DNA from 3 places in the Lysinibacillus sp. YS11 genome. Region 2 is predicted to be linked to each of the others. Evidence: riboswitches for the same ligand, from Rfam matches in the RefSeq annotation. Region 2 holds a riboswitch; each other region holds the start of a gene.

Region 1 (6,023 bases), 790 kb from region 2:
CGCAGCTGCCGCAGGGTGAGCACCAGTTCCTTGACCAGCCTCATTAGAGTAAATTCCACGTTTAACACCCCAAGCAATCGCTGAACCAATAATGCCTCCAAAAATTTCTTGAGCCCCAAATGCACTAGAAAAAATTAATCCGATAACCGTTGGTACTTGTGAAATATTCATAAAAATAATGATAATGGCCATAATGATATAGGCTAATGCCATAAACGGTACAATAATCTGGGCAGCATTTGCGATTGATTTAACACCCCCGATGATAATAGCACCTAATAAAACAACAATAATAAGTCCTGTGATCCATGTTTCCAAACCGAAAGCGTTTTCAACAGCACCTGCGATGGCATTCGACTGCACACCAGGCATCAAAATTAACATTGCTATTAAAGCCGCCACAGCAAAAATAACTGCAAACCATTTTTGGCCCATTCCTTTTTCTATGTAAAAGGCTGGTCCACCACGATATTCTGTATCTTTCTCTTCTTTATAGATTTGAGCTAATGTTGACTCTACATACGCGGTAGCCGCACCTATGAAAGCGATTGCCCACATCCAAAAGACAGCACCAGGTCCTCCCATTCCAATCGCTGTCGCAGTACCAGCAATATTACCTGTACCTACACGTCCTGATAATGCGATAGACATTGCTTGGAATGAAGATATTCCCTTTTCTGACTTCTCCCCTTTAAACATTAAAACAAACATATCTTTAATGTGCCTTACTTGTAGGAACCTTGTAATAATTGAGAAAAATAACCCAATTAATAAGATGCCATAAATAAACCATGGTCCCCATAAAATACCATTCAACTTCTCTACAATTACATCCATTTTACCCCTCCAATTTGAATTACCTTACTTTAAGTCATTATAGTATTACACTTTTCTGAAAATTACAATATTATTTTTAAGTAACAATATTTAAGTAAGTAACCTAGTAAATGGAAGGGTATAAACCTATTTAATTATATAACCAATTCTTCGAAGAGCATTATTAATAAAATCTCGTATATACATAAAAATCTCTTCGCGCTCTCCCTCATGAAATAAATTATGATAACAATTTGCCCATTCTTTAAACTGAAATTCCGTGAATTCCTGTTGATGAAGCCAATTTCGAGTTTGGCGAGTGTCCGTAATTTTATCCTTCTCAGCTGTCATAATTAGCATAGGCATATTAGGCATTTCACCTTTAGGCAGCATCACTAAATTTTTCATCATCTGCTGAAGTTCTCGATACCATTTCACAGAAACAACAGACATGAGGGGTACATCATCTTTCATTTCTTCTCTGCCTTCAACACTACGCGTTAATTTCTCTAATGTAATATCATGTGTCAACTTAACATTGGCTGTTAACGCACTTAGACTTGTTAAAGCATTTGTTAATTTACCTGGTAATAGCTTTAGTTGCAACCAAGGTGATGTTAAAATAATGCCTGCACATTCATATTGTCTCTTTTGCAGTGTATGGAGGATTAATGTTGCACCTAGTCCATGCCCTATTACAAAGGTTGGTAAATTATATGAAAAAGCATTTTCAATCAGGTTTCTTGTATACTTATTGTACAATTTGAAGTCTTCATCATGGACTCGAGCAAACCTTGCATTACCTCCATGATTCGGTAAATCTCCCATGACTATGTGGAAGCCTTCTAATCTTAATTTCTCTATCAGCCATGCATACCAACGGTGATTTTCATAAGCACCATGAAGAATAGCAATCACAGCTTTTGCTTGTCCATCAGCTTCCCATTTCCACATTACATAGTCCTCCTAAAAAATGATTACACTTTGATTATATCGAAATAAATAGCACATTTTAATTTTATATTTCCATAAAGTTGCGTATTTGATACGATAATACTACATTATAGAAAGAAAAGAGGCGATTTTCATGATTTATCCATTTAAAGATAAAACGCCAAAGATCGATCCGTCTGTTTTCATTGCTGATTACGCAACTGTTACGGGCGACGTAACAATTGGCGCCGAAACAACTATTTGGTTTAATACGGTTATTCGTGGTGATGTTTCCCCAACGATTATTGGTAAACGTGTCAGTATCCAGGATCTTTGCTGTTTACACCAAAGCCCAAAATATCCGCTCATTATTGAAGATGAGGTAACAGTTGGACACCAAGTCACTTTACATAGTTGTACAATTCGCAAAAATGCCTTAATCGGTATGGGATCCATTATTTTAGACGGAGCTGAGATTGGAGAAGGTGCATTTATTGGAGCTGGAAGCCTAGTACCTCCTGGTAAAGTCATTCCTCCAAATAGTTTAGCATTAGGTCGTCCAGCAAAAGTTGTCCGAGAATTAAATGCTGAAGATAAAGAGGATATGGAACGCATCGTACGAGAATACGCAGAAAAAGGTCAATATTATAAATCACTTCAGAAATAAATAACCTACACAAAAAATCAATACTAACGAAAAAATCCCTCGCGTTTTCGTGTACCGAATATGTTCACGAATCCTAGCGAGGTATTTTTGTAAAAAAAACAAAAGGAGCAATGTTGCCCCTTTGCTTATTAATACATCAGAATAATTTTCTAATGACTTCATTACTTTAGTTCAATAGTTTATAAACGTGCTTTTTCTCGTAGCGCGTCTGCTTTATCAATTTGCTCCCATGGTACATTTAAATCTGTACGACCAAAATGTCCATACGCAGCAGTTTGTTTATAAATTGGACGACGAAGATCAAGCATTTTAATGATACCTGCTGGGCGTAAATCGAATAGCTCGCGTACCCATTCAACGATCTCGCTTTCTTTCACTCTACCTGTGCCAAATGTATCGACAGCAATGGAAACAGGCTGAGCAACGCCAATCGCATAGGCAAGTTGCACTTCAGCACGCTCTGCTAAGCCAGCTGCTACGATGTTTTTCGCTACATAACGTGCTGCATATGCCGCCGAACGGTCTACCTTGGTTGCATCCTTACCTGAGAAGGCACCACCACCGTGACGTGCATAACCACCGTATGTATCAACAATGATTTTACGTCCTGTTAATCCAGCATCACCTTTTGGCCCACCAATTACAAAACGGCCAGTTGGATTGATGAAGTATTTCGTATTAGCATCTAATAATTCACTCGGTACAACTGGTGCAATAACAAATTCTTTTAAATCTGCTTGAATTTGTTCAAGTGTTGCTTCTTCATCATGCTGTGTTGAAATAACAATTGTATCCACGCGAACCGGTACATTATTGTCATCATATTCAATCGTTACTTGCGTTTTACCATCAGGACGTAAATAGGCAAGTTCACTTGATTTACGTACTTCTGTTAAACGGCGTGCTAATTTGTGTGCCAAGCTAATTGGTAATGGCATTAGCTCTGGTGTTTCATTACATGCATAGCCAAACATTAAGCCTTGGTCACCAGCACCAATTGCTTCTATATCAGCATCTGTCATAGAGCCTTCACGTGCCTCTAATGCCTGATCAACACCTTGAGCAATATCAGGTGATTGTTCGCCAATTGCCACAAGCACCGCTAAGTTCTCAGCATCAAAGCCATATTTACCTCGTGTATAGCCAATTTCAGCTACAGTGTCACGAACAATACCTTTAATATCCACATAAGTAGAAGTAGTAATTTCTCCTGCTACTAATACTAATCCTGTTGTTACAGTTGTTTCACACGCTACACGTGCATTTGGATCTTCTGCTAAAATAGCATCTAAAATGGCATCCGAGATTTGGTCACAAATCTTATCTGGATGTCCTTCTGTTACACTCTCTGATGTAAACAGTCGACGGTTTGTCATTTGGTTTTCCTCCTAAATACTCTTACAATAAGTAGTTGTGTATGAATACGGTACTCATTACCCATGTCAAGTCCGCTCCTAAGGATTGAACTCTCAAGCCGTTACTGCTGCTTTTAACACGAGGATTTCGAAAGATCCGTCATTATAATAAGGAAAGAACTACATATACTTACCTTTACATTGATTTTTAACAATAAAAAAATCCTTTTCTCACGTTACTTTACATGAGGAAAGGAATAATGACTGCGTAACCTTTCACTCTTATCGTTCAAGGGATGTTCCCTTGCATCAGGTTGGCACCAACGCATGTCGTGAAATAGTTCATGCAGGTTGCCGGGTTTCACAGGGCCTGACCCTCCACCAGCTCGGGATAAGAGTATCCGTTCAATCTCATGTTACTGAAAAGGTCGAACGTTGTCAAATATTTTCTTATGTATTACTGTATAGAAAGGAAAGAACTTATTACACAAAAACTTTTCATACTTGGATGATGATGTAAATAGAAGCAAATTAATCCCTACAACATACCTAGCTACTTGTGGTAACATATGTGTGGCTCAATTTTCGTGCCTAATTACAGTAGGATTGATGGTATTCTACTCGAAAAACATTATTTTTTGTCAGTTTATTGAAAAGTGGTAAAAACTCTAAAATAATTTCTTAATTAGTATAGATTATTTAAGCAATTGTGTTATACTATTTTTGAAATTAAGAAAAAATCCCTCTAAATCAAGGGAATACTATAAAAAAGGATGGTATTTAATCGATGAATTCAGTAGAAATTGCAAACGAACTGAAGGAATTATTAAACGGCGGTAACATTAATGTTCAACTTTCAGTACCACAATTAGCAGAAAAAGCTACATCTCGTGGTGAAGCAATGTTAACAGTAGATGGCGCAGTTCGTGCAGAAACTGGCAAATACACTGGTCGTTCACCTAAAGATAAATATACGGTAGAAGAAGAAAGCACAAAAGATCAAATTGACTGGGGTAAAGTCAACCAACCGATTTCTTCTGAAGTGTTCGATAACCTATATGTAAAAGTAATAAAATATTTAAAAGAACGTGACGAGTTATTCGTATTCAAAGGCTTTGCAGGTGCTGACAAAGACTCACAATTAAGCATTCAAGTTATCAATGAATACGCATGGCACAATCTTTTTGCTCATCAATTATTTATCCGTCCAACAGCAGATGAATTAGCTTCTCATGTTGCCGACTTCACTGTCATCTCAGCTCCTAACTTTAAAGCAGATCCTGCGGTTGATGGTACTGCTTCTGAAACATTCATCATCGTATCACTTGAAAAGAAAATTATTTTAATTGGTGGTACAGAATATGCTGGTGAAATGAAAAAATCTATCTTTGGTATCATGAACTACTTATTACCACAACAAGGTATTCTTTCAATGCACTGCTCAGCAAACGTTGGTGAAGCTGGCGATGTAGCGTTATTCTTCGGTCTATCTGGTACTGGTAAAACGACGTTATCAGCTGATCCTGATCGTAAGCTAATCGGTGACGATGAACACGGTTGGTCTGATAATGGTGTATTCAACATTGAGGGTGGCTGCTATGCAAAAACAATCAACCTTTCTGCTGAAAAAGAACCAGAAATCTACAATGCAATCCGCTTCGGCTCTGTATTAGAAAACGTAGCTGTTGATCCAGAAACTCGTATTTGTGACTATGATGATGGTTCACTAACAGAAAATACACGTGTAGCTTATCCAATCCAATACATCGAAAATATCGTTGATCCTTCTGTTGCAGGTCATCCAAAAACAATCATCTTCCTAACAGCTGATGCATTTGGCGTATTACCTCCAATCAGTAAATTAACAAAAGAACAAGCGATGTATCACTTCCTAAGCGGGTTCACTTCTAAACTTGCTGGAACTGAACGTGGTGTGACTGAGCCAGAACCAGTATTCTCTACTTGCTTCGGGTCTCCATTCCTTCCACTTCCTGCAACAGTATACGCAGAAATGTTAGGACAAAAAATTGACGAGCACGGTGCACAGGTATACTTAGTAAACACTGGTTGGACTGGTGGCGAATATGGCACAGGTAGCCGTATGAAACTATCTTACACACGTACAATGGTCCGTGCAGCAATCGATGGTAAATTAGCAGATGTTGAAACAACACAAGATGCTGTGTTTGGTTTACACATTCCAAAAGCAGTTGAAGGCGTACCTTCAGAAGTGTTAAATCCTCGTGAAGCTT
Region 2 (6,023 bases):
ATCGATTAGGGCGAACTTTATAAGTTGTAAACTGCTTTTTGCAAAATTTACAATCCACACTACTTTCATAGTAGTAAATGTTAAATGCCATAAGAATCAACTCCTTTGCGTGCACTAAAATTTTATTTCTTTTGTTCTATTTATACGTAAGATTTTATCGTTCAATGTATTTAAGATATTATCTTTTATTTTAACAATTTTGTGTTCTTTGGTATACTCCTTTAGAATTATTAAATAAAAATATTCAAGGAAATTTTAGTTAAATATTATTATAAATACGCTTGTAATAGTTTTTATCGGTGGTGCAAAAGGAAGTTATATAGTTTGCTTAAAGTTTGTCAAAATACTTTCACATATTTCATGGGAGAAAAATTATAAATTGGTTCTAAATGACTATGAAGGAGGTGCTCAAAATGAAGTATAATATCGTGTTTTTTGATGTAGACGGCACATTGATTAATTACGAGGATGGCTGTGTGGAAGAAAGTACAAAACAAGCTATTCAGCTATTGCAAGAAAAAGGAATCCATCTTGTAGCGGCTACTGGAAGACCCTTATCTATGTGCTATGAGTTAAAAGCGCTGGGGATTGAAACCTTTATTACTGCAAATGGGGCCTATGTGAAACATAAGGATCTTGTCATACATAAAACTCCGATTGCCAAAGAAATTGTCCACAATGTACAGGCGTTTGCACAGGAACAGCAGCATAGCCTAACATTTTTTACAGAGCAGCTATCCATGAATAGCATACAAAGTCCAGTAGCTTTAAGAGCGATGCAAGAAACTTTATCTTTACGGGATTTTCCACATATAAATGAAAAAATTGTAGATGAAGAGGTTTTTCTCATGTGTCTATATGCGGATGAGCTGGCTGAAAAAAGATATACTAGCCAAGTTTCGAATATATTTTTACAGCGTTGGCATCCTTATATTGTGAATGTATTACAGCAGGATGTTTCGAAGTCTATAGCTATTAAAGCGGTGCTTGATCATTTCAATATTGACCCTAAGAATGCGATTGCCTTTGGGGATGGGGATAATGATATTGACATGTTGGAATATGTAGGAGTAGGAATTGCCATGGGAAATGGTAGTAAAGCTCTAAAAAGTGTTGCGAATTTTGTTACAAAGACATCTACGGATGGCGGTATCAATTTTGCTTTACGTCAGCTTCAAGTCATTTAGAGCGCTGAGGCTACACTATATATAGCAGGTAGATTTTAATAAATTTTAGGTGGGATGATTTATGGCACATCACGTGCAGTCTCTAATTGAACATTACGGATACTTTGGAATTATCGTGATTCTAATTGGAGGTATTGTAGGGGTGCCACTTCCTGATGAGGTGTTTCTAACTTATGTAGGCTATAGTGTTTACCGAGAAAGTCTTGAACATATTCCTGCTTTAGTCAGTGCAATGATTGGTGCGGTTGGAGGCATTACCTTAAGTTACTATATTGGTTATCGTTTTGGCTTACCGTTATTGCAGAAATATGGGCCTAAAATTCATATTACAAAGCAAAAAATTGACTTTACGAAAAAGATGTTTACAAAAATAGGACCTACCCTATTATTAATTGGCTATTTTATCCCCGGGGTACGTCATTTGACAGCGTATATTGCGGCTATTAATAATTATCCTTATAGAAAGTTTGCGCTTTTTGCCTATACAGGGGCATTTATCTGGACGTTCACATTTATATCATTAGGAAAGATGCTTGGAGAGAAATGGCGATTTGTTGGATACTATCTGACTCATTATAGTATCTATCTTATCCTTTTATTTATTGTAGGGATGCTCATTGTTTACTTTCTATTCAAAAAAAGAAATGGACAAACATAAAAGTCGGTATACGCTATACCGACTTTTAAGTTATGGCAAAATAGCAAATGAGCGCACAGGGAAGCCAGATGCTTTTTCTGGCTTAGGTACGATATTGAAGATGATAGCGCCTTTCGCAGGTAGCTTGTCCAAATTCGTCATTAGCTCAATTTGATAGGTGTCTTGGTCAAGTACAAAATATTCGCCATCTAGCTTGCCATTTTTACGAAAATCAGCAGCAGAGTCCGTATCGAAAGTTTCATGACCAATTGCGCTTACCTTGCGTTCTTTTAGTAAAAACTGTAAAGCTTCTAAACCCCAGCCAGGGATATGGTTATGTCCATCTGCATCCTTATTACTGAAAGCCACTTTATCTGGCCAGCGCTTACTCCAATCTGTGCGTAATGCTACAAATGTTCCTGCTTCAATTTCTCCATGCTTGTCCTCAAAATCAAGAATATCTTCAACACTTAATGAAAAATCATGGTTGCTCGCAGCCTCTTGTGATTTATCAATAACAACAAGGGGAAGAACAAGCTCTTTTAGTTCTAATTCTTCTAAGTAGCGAGTATCTCGCACAAAATGAATGGGTGGGTCGATATGTGTGCCATATTGACCAGGGAACGTGAATTGTTGAGCGAAGAAACCGTCCTTATGAGAAAATAACGTTTCAAATTTAGCGTCCTCAAACATAAAAAAATGTGGTGAATTAGGGCCGAATGTATGTGTTAAGTCAACCCACTGTTTCGATTTTAATAATTGCAATGCTTGTAAAAGTTCATTAGACATCGATTTCCCTGCTTTCTGTAAAAATAGTTGTAAATAAAAAGGAGTCCCCTAATAGAAGAGGACTCCTGCTGCAACAACGGTAGTTCTTCTTCTCATCTTCAAGGCTGATCATTTTGCCAATTGGAATTAGCACCATACTGTTAGCTGGTTGCTGAGACTTCATCGGGCCAATCCCTCCGTCTCTCTTGATAAGAAAAGTAATATAAGAATTTTCAGAAATAACAATACAAACACTTTAGCATAGTTTTTTATAGTTTACAAGTTCACTAGGAATTTTCACCAATTCAAATTTAAGGTGACTCCACAACAATCATTATCAATAAGACGTATTCTAAAACTGTCTGGTGTATAGTTTGTTTCAAATTTCATCGTAATGCCTGTTGATGTGATTAATTTTTCAACCTCTGTTTTATTTGAAAGTTGAGCAGCATTCATTAAATCATGTGCGAATTGTTGGGAGCTATCTATTTTATCCGTAAGTAATTGGGCTTGCTGCATCATTGCCTTTATCCGTGATGCTGAAGCTTTTAATTTGTGTGTATCGACAGGTGGAAAAGGATTATTGGTCGGCATTGCTAGATGTTGCGAAAAGGGTCTAATGGCAAAATGATTAGCGATAGGCGATGTTGGATAATGATAGGGATGCACAAAATACGGATAAGGATTGTAATACAAGGTCATTCCTCCTATCCTATAACTGATATCCTATCTTATGTAGCAAAACGGCTTTCGGTGTTATTAGCAGTGCAATGTTTGTCCTAATCATTGAAAAAGGAAGCTAAAGTAAGCTTCCTTTTAGCCAAGTACATTTAAGACATCATCAATTTTTTTACTATGTGATAAAATGCCATAATTCATCCATGTTAAAAAGTCTACTTCATAGACACAGTTGCTTTTAACGGCAGCTAGGTTTTTCCAAGTAGGAGTTTTTAAAATAGCACGTTCCTCATTTTCATAAATGGAATGTTGTTTATCAAAGGTAATAAATAAATGATCAGCATCTAATTGCAACAATTGAGCAAATGTCAGTTGTGCTTTACGTTGATTGTGCGGAATACTCCATACTAGTGAATGTGGCATTAAACCTAAGTCACGATATAAAATGGGGCCCGTATAGCCACATTCAGGACCCGCATATAGAGTAATGCCAATGGCTGAAATACGGAGAAATGCTACACTTTGCCCATAAACAGATTTGCTAAGAATTCCTTTTGCTTGTTGTACTTTATCTTCATATTGTAGGATTACGTCTTGCATCAAGGAGGTTTTTCCTGTTAGATCTGCAATTTTAAATAAAGTAGATTGCCAATTCTCTCCAGGGTGTGAAAGATGGCAGACGGGGGCTACTTCATCTAAGTGCTGAAAGGATTCCCAACGCTCTACACCAGAATCTAACATAATTAAAGTTGGCTTATAGTAAAAGAGTCGATCCATTTCTCTATTTTGTACATCGATATCTGGCACTTTCTGTAGACCTAAATAGTCTTGTTTCCCCCATTTTGAATGACTGAATTGAGCAATTGGCGTAATCCCAAGCGCAACAAAGAAATCTTCTAAGAATGGTGCAAATACACGTATATGGCTGCTTTGATTTCTTCGATATTGTCCTGGAGAGATGCCGACATGTTCCTTAAAGCGACGATTGAAATAATACTCATTATTAAATCCGACAGACTGGCTAATTTCAAATACTCGATCATTTGTTGTCATTAATAAATGCTTAGCTTTTTCAATACGAAGTTTAGTTAAATAGTGAAGAGGAATTTGTCCCGTAATATCTTTAAAAATGCGCGTGTAATTCCATCTTGGTACGTCAGCTAGCTGTGCTAGCTGCTCAACCGTCCACTCTTTTTCAAAATGTTTTTGTAAATGGTTAACGGACTGCTCAACAGATTGGCGATCATTTTTTTTCATCTGCTTGGGTATGGTTAGATGTAAGAGTAATAACATCAGCTCTTGAAAGTGCACATGCTGTTCAAAAATCGTGTGTTCATCCTCCGCTAACCGGTTTTGATAGATGACTTCTAGCAGTCTATGACATTGTGAAAAGGGGAGAAGATGTCGTTCGCTGATACTTGTAAAATGACTATATGAATTTTGACTATTGCTGAGATTGACAATGTTGAATTGTAACTGATAAAAACAAAGGTGTTCACTTTGAATGTGGATACTAACCGTGTTATTTGGCGGAATCAATATGCACTTTTCTTCACTAAAATGAATGGTGTCATGATCTATGGCTAGCTTTCCGCTACCATTCATTACGATAAAAAGTGTATAGAAATCACTACTAATCAATAACTTTTTTGACGGTTGAATTGAATAAGAGATATTTTGTAACGTATAAACATGTGTTAAGTTACCCATTAATAATTCACCCCTTTTTTTGAATTGGCAGAACAACACAAAGAAAGCCCTCATTAAGAGCTTTCTTTGGAAAATTATTTGACGAACCATTTCTCTAAATCATCATACTTTAGCAAGTTGGCTGTGATTGCGCCAGATTGCCAATATGTGCGATCAGCAATATAAACATGCCCATTTTTTACAGCAGGGAGTGTTTTCCATAGTGTACTATCTAACCATTTAATGGCTTCTTGGTTTTCTTTAGACTCCCATGTTCCGTTTGAAGGGAAAAGGATGATATGATCCGCATCTAATTCCGTGATAGCCTCTTCTGATAAAACCTCGTGAAACTCTGTCATATCACGGGCTAATGGATGTGGTGTTAAGCCTGTCTCTGTGTAAATATAGCCAGAGTAGCGATTTTTAATACCAAATAACGCTAATGTATTATCTGCTACATTTAGTCGTACAACAGCAACTGTTTCGTCTTCGATTGATTCATCTAGTTTTGCTTTTAAATCGGAAACACGTTGCTCATATTGATCAACCATTTCTTTTGCTTTATCGGAAATATTTAAAACATCAGCTATTGTTTTCGCAATTTCACGTGGATCTTGTAGAATATCTTCTTTCAAGCGGTAAGTAGGCGCTACCTTTGAGTATTCATCATACTTTGCCTTGTCCGCGGCACCATCTACAATGATTAAATCAGGCTTGGCTTGTAATAATGTTTCCATGCTACCAGTAATGTCGAACTCAGGAACATCTAATCCTAAATAGTCCTGTTTTCCCCAAGATGGGTGATACCATTGCACAACGGGTTTTACATCCAAAGCAGTTAAATAGTCTTCCAAATAGATAGCAGCTACACGCTGTGGATTTGTAGGAATTTCTACTTTTCCAAACTCGTCTTCTACAATTCTTGTATCTTTAGATGATTGTTCTTCTGTAGCTGTATCCTCTTTTACTTCATTTGAGCCACAGGCACCTAATACGAATATAAGTGCAAAGAAAACTACAAATGAAAAATATCGACCTCTACGCATTTTATTCACTCCTATAGA
Region 3 (6,023 bases), 1.9 Mb from region 2:
AGCCGAAAGCTAGTGATGCAGAGATAAAGCGTGCAAGCTTTATTGTAACAACAGTCATTGGCCTAGCCGTTGTCATCTTTGCACTCAATCCACCTGATTTATTAGTGTGGTTGAACTTATTTGCCTTCGGTGGACTAGAGGCTGTCTTTATTTGGACAGTCGTTTTAGGATTGTATTGGAAAAAAGCGAATAAATACGGAGCGATTGCGTCAATGATTTCAGGCATGTTGTTGTATATTATGATTGATCGGTTTTATCCTTCTGTCTTTGGTATGCATACAGTCACGATACCAATTGTCGCATCCTTCTTTATTTTTGTGATTGTCAGTTTGTCCACTAGTCATAAATTTAAAAACGAAAAGCTTATGATTTAACGCCAAAACGCCACAGATTTCAAATTCTGTGGCGTTTATTTTAATGCATCATAAAATCATAGGCATTTTTCGCAAGTAATGTCATTGTAACGACAATAAATAGTGTGCGGACAAAGCCACTTCCTTTCTTGATTGCCATCCGTGAGCCAAGCATAGCCCCACCAATTTGCGCAATGCCCATGACTAGACCATAAACATAATGAATTTGACCTAAGTAAGCAAACATACAAACACCAGCCACATTACTCGCCAAATTTAAAAACTTCGCATTACCAGCCGCCTTTAAAAAATCGAAGCCTACCAATAAGAAGCTAAAGATTAAAAACGACCCTGTGCCAGGACCAAGAAATCCATCATAAAAACCAATAGCAAATAATAGCAGCATAAATAAAAACAAATGTTTTTTAGATAGATTTTTTACGGTAGAGACGGCACCCCAATCCTTTTTAAAGATCGTATATACCCCAACAGCCGCCAGCATAACAAGCATTAATGGCTTTAGTAATGCTGGATTAATCAGATGCACAGTCCAAGCACCACATAATGATCCGATAAATGCTAGTGGAAAATATTTGAGGACAGAGCGAATGTCCAGCTGGCCAGAACGATAGAAAGAAATAGAGGAAGTGAGCGAGCCCATAGCTCCTGCTAGTTTGTTCGTGGCAACCGCAGCAGCTGGATTGAGCCCAACAAATAGTAAGGCTGGTAGTGAAATTAAACCGCCCCCTCCCACTACTGAGTCAACAAAAGCCGCCAGAAATCCAAAAGAAATTAATAGTATGAGAATATGTACATCGATTTCAAACAACATATGACACCTCTTTATAATTAGTTACTACTGAAATAGTAACTAATTTTATTTACGCTGTAAACCCCATTTTTTCATTGGCAAATCTTCACATTGGTAGCCTATAATAAAGATAATGGAGGGATTACATGGAGGAATTAATCACCCAGCTGAAAGAAATGGGTTTTACAGAATATGAAGCGAAGGCCTATACGGCACTTGTTCAGCAAAGTCATGTCAGTGCTTATCAGGTTAGTAAAAATTCTGGCATACCACGTGCAAGAGTGTATGATATTTTAAATATCCTTGTAGAAAAGGGCATCGTGTTAAAAGAAGAGACCGCAGAACAAACGACCTATTCGGCAATGCCTGTGTCTGTGTTCTTACAGCAAATGCAACAGCGCTGGGAGTCGAATTTTACGTCTATAAGCGGGAAATTAGAGAAATTAGAGGAAAAAGTACAGGAAGCTGAGCCTAAAGTGGTCATGCTGAAGGGCAAGGAATCCATTATCAACTATTGTCAGTCACTTCTAAAGAAGGCGAAGAAAAAAGTGATGCTGTCGATGTGGGAAGATATGTATGATGCCTTACGTGAAGATTTGCAAGAGGTGGCGCTGCATGTTCCTGTTCATGGCATTACGTTGTATGTAGGAGAGCATCTCGCCTCAATTGACCAGCATAGAGCCACACATTATACAAAAAAAGCGTCTACACCGCATTGGTTTATCTTATCGATAGATGGTCAGGAAATGATTTATGGTCATTCTCCATCTACCCAAGAGACGGCCTTTATCACCAATGATCCGGTTCATATTTATTTGTTAGAGGATTATATATGGCATGATGTGCTCATCAATCGGTTAGTAAAACGTGATGATCAGGAGTTAGAAGACTGGATTGCTAAGGAGCGTAAAGCTTTTTTCTTAGAATAGTCGTATAAGGAAGGGGAGGAACTTGAAAAAATTCGTGTTGCTAGGTTTAATGAGCCTACTAATGCTAGGAGCCTGTAATGCTACACCACCTACCGATCCACCAACGATTCATGAGCTAACGGTTGTCCCAGATAATGTCCAGAAAAATATCGTTTCTAATGAAAGAATACAACTATTGCATGAAAAGGATGCTCCATATTACCTTGTTTATTATTCAAAAGGGAATGTATTGGCAAGTATTACAGCTGAGGGAAATAGGCTTATTATCCAGTTAGAAGAAGGCAGCGAGCAAAGGAAAGAGGCTCAACCCTATGTTTTTAAAATCACCGTCAAGAATCCTGAGCTGGATACCATTGATTTGCGAATAAACGGTCAGAGTACGCCAATTGATCGTATGACCATTATGTGATAAAAGAAACCGAAATCCCTTTAGAAATGAGATTTCGGTTTCTTTACGTGATGTCTAATAAAAGACTTTGTCTACGTTATATTTAGAGCGGAAAGTATTAATCGCATATGTTTCGTAAATTTCACGTTCCATTGGATCTTCTACTTCATAGACTTCAATTTTGAACACTTCATCACGATGGTTTTTCATCGGAGATACATTATCCTCGAAATGTTTTTTAATACGTTGACGAATTTTACGTGCTTTCCCAACAAACAATAGCTCATTCTTGTCATTATAGAATAAGAAAATGCCGCCTTTATCACGTGTGATTTTATGGAAGTCAATAAAACCAAAGTAAGGTGTGATCGGCACATCACCTGGTTTTAAATCTTGTTCACGTTGACGGATTACTAGATCTGGTTTTGGAAATTCAATTTTAATCAAACTATTCACGTTCCTCTCTCTTACTAAAAGTATATGGTAACATAATTACGGCATGTTTACCATAAATTTTAAATGTAGAAACCCCACAGATAGCAAGCTTAGTGTACATCAAATGACCAAGAAACATGCGCGTGAATCACAAAATATTCTATGAATTATTGATATTCTAACAAGTTCATGTTACAATTCAAGATAATTAAATAATCTTATCAAGAGAAGCTGAGGGATTTGGCCCGATGACGCTTCAGCAACCTCTAACAATCGTTAGAAAGGTGCTAATTCCAGCAAAGGATTTTTTCCTTTGAGAGATAAGAGTGGACGTGAAAAAAATCCTTCTCATTCTATCTCGTATGGAATGAGGAGGATTTTTTAATTTCGTTGCATCCTACGCAAGCAAGATTTGCTAAAAGAGAGTGATTATAGAGAGGGGAAAGCAAGATGCCAATTAATATTCCGAAAAATTTACCAGCTGGAGAACATTTACGTGAGGAAAAAATCTTCGTCATGGAAGAAGATCGTGCGAAAACACAGCAAATCCGTCCATTAAATATATTAATATTAAATTTAATGCCTGAAAAAGAAAAAACAGAGCTCCAATTATTACGTTTATTGGGGAATACACCATTACAAGTCAATATTACCTTTTTGAATACAGCCACACACGAGTCTAAAAATGTGAGTAAATCCCATTTGCAGCTTTTCTACACAACGTTCAATCAGATTCGACACCGACGCTATGATGGTATGATTATAACTGGTGCGCCAGTAGAAAAAATGGCTTTTGAAGAGGTCAACTATTGGCAGGAAATTTCAGAAATTATGGATTGGTCTAAAAAGAATGTGACATCCGTGCTACATATATGTTGGGGGGCACAGGCTGCATTGTATCATCATTATGGCATTGGGAAGGTTGAGCTTTCTGCTAAATGCTCAGGCGTCTATTCCCATGTGATTACAGATTTAACTGTAGATTTGGTACGTGGCTTTAGTGATTTATTTACTGCACCTCATTCACGCTATACATCTGTTTCGATTGACGAGGTTCGCAATCATCCAGATCTACGATTATTATCCTATTCAGAGGATGCTGGGGTATTTATTGTACAATCAAAAGATAATAAAAATATTATGATTACGGGGCATCTAGAGTATGATGCGACAACGCTAGCCGATGAATATAGTCGCGATGTGGCGAAGGGCATAGATATCGCCGTTCCTGTAAACTACTTCCCGAATGACGATCCGACACAAGTGCCGATGAATACATGGCGTGCCCATACGCATCTATTATTCTCTAACTGGTTGAACTACTATGTTTACCAAGAAACACCATATGAATGGGATTTTGTAGATGAAATCGAATATCATATTTAATTAATAAAAAGTCTAATTTCTTTTCTAGCTTAGAAGAAATTAGACTTTTTGATTGTCATCTTCTGTTTCCTGCTGAGGTGTTTCGTTTTTTTGAGCCTTGGATTTACGATTGCGAATAACTACCACAATCAACAAAAGTATGGGTAATAAAATGGTGAAAATAAAGGAAAAGATTGGCCAAATTTCATTATTATAATTAGTAGAATGCACAATATCTGGATGAACAATTTGAGAAAGTCCAATGACAATTATACCCATCGGTATAATAAGCGGACGATGATCCTTAATCTTCAAAATTTGTGCAAGGCCAACAACGGTCGTATAGAAATACATAAATGTACGAATATATATAGACGTAATCCACATAAATGCCATAATGATTTCTATGCGCTGTAAAAAATTCCCTATAGATATTCTTTGCGCTAAGGCATAGCTAGGAAATGTCCTTGATGCAGTGTTTTCAGGACCTAATACAAGAATCGATAGGACAATCAACGTAACTAAGACGATTCCGCCAAGGATTGCCCCAATATATAGCCCTTTCTGTGCAGACGGCTGTACATTGACGCCAGTAGGATAGAGCATCAATAATACAATTAATGGAAAGGAAAAGATACTCATAAAGCGTGCAATACTATAAAACATAGATGCTTTGGTCGCTTCTAGTAGAGGCTGAATATTCTCAAATGTAATTTGAGGGGTAATACTAATGACGAAAAAAATAAAAATAAAGATAAACAATGGGAAGAGGATTTCTGCCGAACGGGCAAAGGTCTCAATCCCTAAATAAGCGGCATACATAATAAGGATACTGAACAGTAGGGCAAATGCTAATGTCGGTGTCTCTGGCATAACTTCCGTTTTCATGAAAATACCGATAAAATAAAGTAATTCTCCAGCCGAAAGAAAGGTCATAATCAGGAAACAAATCGCTGTGATTTTCCCGAAAAAACGCCCAAGAATTTTTTCATTGGCCTCGATAAAGTTTAGGGACGGTGTTTGATTGGCCAGTGTTAAAAATAATTTTAGAACCAGTAAACTGAGCAGAACACCAATGCTTGCCGCTATCCAAGCATCTTGCTTAGAGGCACCAGTAATACTCGAAGGGATAATTAAAATCGCTGTACCGATAGAATAGAGAAAGGTAACGATTGTAAACTGTCTTGAACTAATTATCTCTTTTTCCATCAAGCTACCCTCCGTTTCTCAGTCCATCTTTCTATTTTGTGAATGACACAATGTAATCCCTAATCGGTGTGAAGATAAAGGTAATCAAATCTAATGGGCTAGGAATATGGATTTTAAGGGCAATCCCCATATTTAAAGCCGTTCCAATAAATAGCAAAAAGGAGAATACAATAATGGCTTTTCTATCCTGTTGCTTTTTTAGCTTTGGAATAAAAACAAGAGCAACAATGATTGCAATAATCAAGATAGCTACTGCTAGTACCATCTCATTACTCCTCCTTTGGCTTGTTTAATAATGAATTTTGCATCGTACCTGAACCTTGGGTTGTTACCTTTACATGAACAGCCACTGCTAAATCTGGAAAAATGGAAGTCCAGTCATCCTTAATTTTTTTCCACTGCTTTGGATCTGCCCGATGTAGGGCATCCCCAAATCCAAAAACATCGACTTCATATTGCTGTTGAATTTTCTCTACTGTTTTTTCAATGCGGTCATCAATCCCCTGGGCTGTTTTTTTATTAACGTAATCAAT

What was found. A riboswitch is a leader RNA that binds a small molecule or an ion and turns the genes downstream of it on or off. The one in region 2 is predicted to bind S-adenosylmethionine.
Region 1: it holds a riboswitch for S-adenosylmethionine, as region 2 does, so the genes downstream of both, metK (methionine adenosyltransferase) here and LBYS11_RS21550 (cyclase family protein) in region 2, are expected to answer to the same signal.
Region 3: it holds a riboswitch for S-adenosylmethionine, as region 2 does, so the genes downstream of both, metA (homoserine O-acetyltransferase MetA) here and LBYS11_RS21550 (cyclase family protein) in region 2, are expected to answer to the same signal.

The regions. Positions count from the first base shown of each region.
Region 1 covers NZ_CP026007.1:3,505,456-3,511,478, forward strand. Annotated here, with positions in the region: gene LBYS11_RS17460 (alanine/glycine:cation symporter family protein) at 1-837, opposite strand, end outside; gene LBYS11_RS17465 (alpha/beta hydrolase) at 964-1,770, opposite strand; gene LBYS11_RS17470 (gamma carbonic anhydrase) at 1,904-2,416, shown strand; gene metK (methionine adenosyltransferase) at 2,596-3,792, opposite strand; SAM riboswitch class I at 4,051-4,169, opposite strand; gene pckA (phosphoenolpyruvate carboxykinase (ATP)) at 4,559-6,023, shown strand, end outside.
Region 2 covers NZ_CP026007.1:4,295,054-4,301,076, reverse strand. Annotated here, with positions in the region: gene LBYS11_RS21565 (DUF2225 domain-containing protein) at 1-91, opposite strand, end outside; gene LBYS11_RS21560 (Cof-type HAD-IIB family hydrolase) at 414-1,187, shown strand; gene LBYS11_RS21555 (DedA family protein) at 1,249-1,845, shown strand; gene LBYS11_RS21550 (cyclase family protein) at 1,876-2,613, opposite strand; SAM riboswitch class I at 2,703-2,808, opposite strand; gene LBYS11_RS21545 (YuzC family spore coat inner layer protein) at 2,890-3,294, opposite strand; gene LBYS11_RS21540 (helix-turn-helix domain-containing protein) at 3,409-4,980, opposite strand; gene LBYS11_RS21535 (ABC transporter substrate-binding protein) at 5,055-6,005, opposite strand.
Region 3 covers NZ_CP026007.1:2,400,699-2,406,721, reverse strand. Annotated here, with positions in the region: gene panF (sodium/pantothenate symporter) at 1-374, shown strand, start outside; gene LBYS11_RS11870 (TSUP family transporter) at 415-1,185, opposite strand; gene LBYS11_RS11865 (TrmB family transcriptional regulator) at 1,311-2,093, shown strand; gene LBYS11_RS11860 (hypothetical protein) at 2,116-2,502, shown strand; gene LBYS11_RS11855 (nucleotide excision repair endonuclease) at 2,557-2,928, opposite strand; SAM riboswitch class I at 3,132-3,243, shown strand; gene metA (homoserine O-acetyltransferase MetA) at 3,367-4,302, shown strand; gene LBYS11_RS11845 (GerAB/ArcD/ProY family transporter) at 4,342-5,490, opposite strand; gene LBYS11_RS11840 (hypothetical protein) at 5,522-5,755, opposite strand; gene LBYS11_RS11835 (Ger(x)C family spore germination protein) at 5,760-6,023, opposite strand, start outside.